DNA from 2 places in the Shewanella violacea DSS12 genome. Region 2 is predicted to be linked to the other one. Evidence: riboswitches for the same ligand, from Rfam matches in the RefSeq annotation. Region 2 holds a riboswitch; the other holds the start of a gene.
The links. Region 2 has a riboswitch for cobalamin ahead of SVI_RS03110 (ABC transporter ATP-binding protein). Riboswitches for the same ligand answer to the same signal wherever they lie in the genome.
Positions count from the first base shown of each region.

Region 1: another riboswitch for cobalamin. It lies ahead of SVI_RS16425 (TonB-dependent receptor); the one in region 2 lies ahead of SVI_RS03110 (ABC transporter ATP-binding protein).

Region 1 is NC_014012.1:3,937,466-3,939,872, forward strand. It holds gene SVI_RS16425 (TonB-dependent receptor) at 1-1,236, opposite strand, end outside; cobalamin riboswitch at 1,363-1,577, opposite strand; gene SVI_RS16430 (BlaI/MecI/CopY family transcriptional regulator) at 2,033-2,407, shown strand, end outside.
Region 2 is NC_014012.1:788,498-790,904, forward strand. It holds gene SVI_RS03105 (histidine phosphatase family protein) at 1-606, shown strand, start outside; cobalamin riboswitch at 816-1,051, shown strand; gene SVI_RS03110 (ABC transporter ATP-binding protein) at 1,090-2,016, shown strand; gene SVI_RS03115 (FecCD family ABC transporter permease) at 2,084-2,407, shown strand, end outside.

The DNA.
Region 1 (2,407 bases), 1.8 Mb from region 2:
TATGTATACATCAGGATCCACCAGGTCATCGGTCACTTCAGCATAACGACCACCAACCACATAGCTTAGCGTCTTGCTAAGGGGCACTGTCGCTTGCACATAGGCACTGGCCTGCTTCTGAACATTACCGCGACCGCTACCAAATTCTGACTCACCGCGGCTAAGATCGATACCTGTCACTATCTTCAAGTCACCATTATCCGTAGCGATATTTGCCACAGCTTTAGGGGTGAACTCTAATAATGAGCGAGTGTCTTTTCTAGATGTTCCCCACTCACTAAGTCCGGTAATAAGGGTATCTGAGTAGTTTATATCCGCACCTAGAGACCATTCATCACTAAGTTGGTACTTATATCCACTTCGTGCAGCCGTTGTCATTTCATGCATATAAGCATCAGCAGCATCCGGCAATGTCGCATTGGACTGACGAGGATTTTCTTCTATTTGCTCTTCAGTCAATGCTCCAGCTAACTCACGATCGTTATCGTAGTAACTGGTCTCAACGAAAAAGTCTTGTGGCCCGTCTTCATATTGCAAGCGGCCCAGTACTGAAGAAGTCTTGTTGGCATTGTGATCACGGTAGTTATCACCTCGGTTATGACTCACAGCCGCATAATAACGCCAGGTATCGTTAATCGCACCGGACACATCGGCCTTGCCTTCATAGGTGTTGAAACTGCCACCAGACAACTGAATACTACCACCTGTGCCCGTAGGTGCCTTAGTGATGATGTTGATCACACCACCAACTGCTTGATCGCCATAAAGCACACCAGCACTGCCGGATAAAATTTCGACACGCTCAATTTGATTCAATGGGATAGCATTGATGCTAGGAGCGGCAACATCGATATTATTCAGGCGACGGCCATCGAGCAAGATCAAGGTATTACTCGCTGCTTGACTGCCTGAGAAGCCCCGCATAGCAAATACCGCGCCCGAGTTTGAGTCTGAAACCTGAATGCCACTCTGACCACGTAACACTTCAGTTAGGCTTGTTGCACCACTCATCTCTATCTGAGCCGAATCGATAATGTTCACGTTTGCCGCGATATTTAGCGGGGTGTTTACGCTGCGGCCAATCACAGTGATCACTTCATCGACGCTGTTTTCCTGACTTTCATCAGTATTAATAGCCATAGCGCTGGATGAGACAACAGACAGAGTCAGTACACTGCTGATTAGAATGGTAAGTTTTGAAAGTTTGTATGACTTGTTATATGAGAAAGTACCCATTTTACCTTTAACTCCTAAAAGGAAAACGGGGCATAAATGTCACGAATAAGATGGGTACTGACTAGCAAAATAATAGCTAAAGAATACCGCCTACTGCATCGCATTCCGAGATCTGCCCGCCGAAATCTCAAAATCATCTATTGGGCCGGTCTCCGGACTTAGGCTCAGCCGTGGCTCACTAGAGCTACACTGATCGAGTGCAGGATTTTCTAACATATTCCTGTTAGAGAAGCACACTGGACTCTTACCTTTTACCGTTGCGGGGGCAGTGTCAGATTCTCGCTGACTTCCCGATTATCCTTTCCTGTGACGCACAAATTACCGAGCAAACAGCCAGTATTTGATAACAACATCAGGTTTAGGCACCACAAAAGATTGACTAAAATATTGTAAATTCTGTTCCAAGAACGCACTCAGTTTCCCACCAAGTTTAGTGCCCTAGAGGGCACCGAGCGATGAACCGCCGCATTATAGACGTCTATACGTATAAATGTCTAACTTTCGCATGACATTCTGCTTAGTTAAGGACCTGTATTTATTCATTTTGGCGTTTTCCTAGTTAACTTTTGAGTGGGAGTAAGCCGACGAAAAAAATGTAAGCGCTTGATAACAAAGTAATGCCGTTACACAAACCCTTAAAGCAAACAAACAAGCAACCTTTTTAACACTTTAATCCACAAACCTCTTGCAAAATTAGATTACAAATGTAATCTTAGATTCATTGATTACAAACGTAATCCAAATTATTAAGACGACTACAGATACAAAATTCATCATTTAAACAATGGAAAAACCAATGAAAGAGATCAGTAATTCTGAGCTAGCCGTACTCAATGCGCTGTGGGAGTCATCCCCAATGAGCTCCAGTGAAGTGGTTGAAAAACTGACAAGATCCAACGAATGGCACGAAAAAACAGTCAAAACCTTGCTTAATCGCCTAGTAAAAAAACAGGCGATCGGGTTTCAAAAACAAGGCAGGGCCTATCTCTATTCTCCATTGATCGATCAGAGTGAATATCAAATTAAACAGAGTCAGTCTTTCGTTGAAAGATTGTTTGCCGGACGAGTCGCGCCACTGGTTGCAGGTTTTGCCAAACAAAATAAACTTAGCGCCGAAGATATTGCAGAATTAAAAAGCCTCATCGACAACTGGCAAGAAGAGAGTTCAAAC
Region 2 (2,407 bases):
GTCTTCTATCTTCTCCGTCATGGCGAATGTGAAGGCGGAAATATACTCAGAGGACATACCGATGTCGCCGTGAGTCAGACGGGACGAGCATCTATGACCGCAGCCATAGATCGCCTCGTGGAGCGTCACGAGGTGGAGTTTGATCAAATATTCTCATCCCCCCTGCGTCGCTGTAGTGAGTTTGCGCTTAATCTTTACCTGAAAAATGGGGTGCCATTAAAACTGGAGGAAGATTTAAAGGAGGTTAACTTTGGTGATTGGGATGGTGAGACCCTAGAGAGCCTGTATCAGCACTCATCTGAGATGATAGAGAGCTACTGGAAAAATCCCTGGGCCGTGACGCCGCCGAATGGCGAGAGCATGCTTGGGTTTGAATCCAGAGTCGATGCAGTGTGGCAATCTATTCTGCAGCAATATAGTGGACAGACCTTACTCTTGATCACCCACGCCGGGGTAATGAGACACTTGATGGCCAATGCCCTTGGCGTGAGTGGCGTCGCAGGGTTTTATACTCAACTGTCATTGGCTTATGCTGCTGTGGTTAAAATATCTGTATTTACCTCGCCCCAAGGCCACTTCACTAAGCTGCACTGGGGCAATGACTAGGCCTTTGAAGCTTGCTCCAAGCTAATGCGCGAGTGAGTCCTGCATATGGGATCTAGAGTCGAAGATTTAACTTCGCTGGTACCATTGCCAAGACGGGTAAAATCGGCATAATAACGCCCATTAGAACTTGTTATCTATTCCTTTTATTATTTTAAGTGGAAGGTTTCAAGTTCGCAAAATGAGGTGTTGGGCATTAATCTGGCCGCTTAAATAATCGTGAGCCTGTTTTACTGCTAACTCAAACTTAAAAGGGAATTGGGACAATAGCTTGTGGTATTAGTTTATCGCTTATATTTATGGCGTTATCAGACTGAGTCATTAGCTTTTAAAAGCCCAAACTGTGCCCGCAACTGTGAGTGATTTTTAAAGACGTTCCTAGACATTTTCAGCTACAGCCTAGAAGCTTCTTTAACAACACCAGTCAGGATACCTACCTCATTTTGTCGCGATCATACTCGAGCGGGTAACTCGGGGGAGCCATAGATGTCATTAGTTTCAGGCTTAACGTCACAGAGCACATCTGAGCTTGCCTTGGATGTACAGGACCTCTGCTGGCAGGTCGACTCACGCTCGATTCTGTCCCAAATAAGCTTCTCCATCAAACGCGGTCAGATGCTCGGCATCATAGGGCCTAATGGTGCGGGAAAGTCGACCTTACTTCGCTGTATCTATCGATATATCAAGCCAGACAGCGGCAAGATCCAACTTTTTGGCCAAGAGATAACCCATCTATCCTCTAAAGCCTTCGCGCGTGAGGTGGCGGTAGTGCTACAAGACACGCCCCATCATTTTGAGTTGACCACTGCCCAGCTGGTGGCTATCGGCTTGACGCCTCATAAGGGGCCGTTCGAACTCACTAACGCTGCCGACAGGATCTTGATATCCGATGCTCTGGAAAAAGTAGGATTAACTCATAAGGCTAAGCAGAGTTATGAGCATCTCTCTGGTGGTGAAAAGCAAAGGGCCTTGATTGCTCGTGCCATAGTGCAACAGCCTAAACTGCTGATCCTCGATGAGCCGACCAATCATTTAGATATACATTATCAGATCCAGATCATGGAGTTGTTGCATTCAATTGGGATCACAGTAATCACCTCTATTCACGATCTCAACCTTGCTAGCGCCATGTGTGACAGCTTACTTCTGCTGGAAGAGGGCAAGTGTATTAGCTACGGTTCTCCAAGCGAGGTGCTGACAGAGCAGGCAATAGGCGAGGTATTTGGTGTCTGTTCCCATGTTACGCCTCACCCTCAACATGGTAATCCACAGATCTGTTATTACTATGGCTATGAAAAGGGTTACGACAAGGGTTACGAGCCAGGCCATGAGAATAGCCATGAGAAGGATCGTCAACAGAGTCAGCTTAATAAAAATGGCTCGGCATCTCTCGAGGATTCAGGTCATGGCTAGAAGTATTAAGCTCACCGATGAAATAGAAATGGCTGAAACTGATTCAGTTGCAATGAAAACCAGAGAGATGAAGACAGGTGAAGTCGACTTGATAAAGCATGAGCTGTTTGCTCATAAGTGGGTTTTACTCGCCTTGGGCTTATTATCTCTGTTGAGTTTGATGTTCGCCGCGAGTTTTGGTGCCGCAAACATCTCGTCTATGGACACATTAGATGTGGTCTTGCATCAGGCATTTGGCATAGGTGACGTTCCAAGTATCACCCAACGCATAGTAATGGAACTGAGATTCCCTCGAGTCATATTGGCATTTATTGCTGGAGCAGGCCTCTCTATCGCAGGTAGCGTGCTGCAAACAGTCACTCGTAATCCATTGGCAGACCCTTATCTGTTT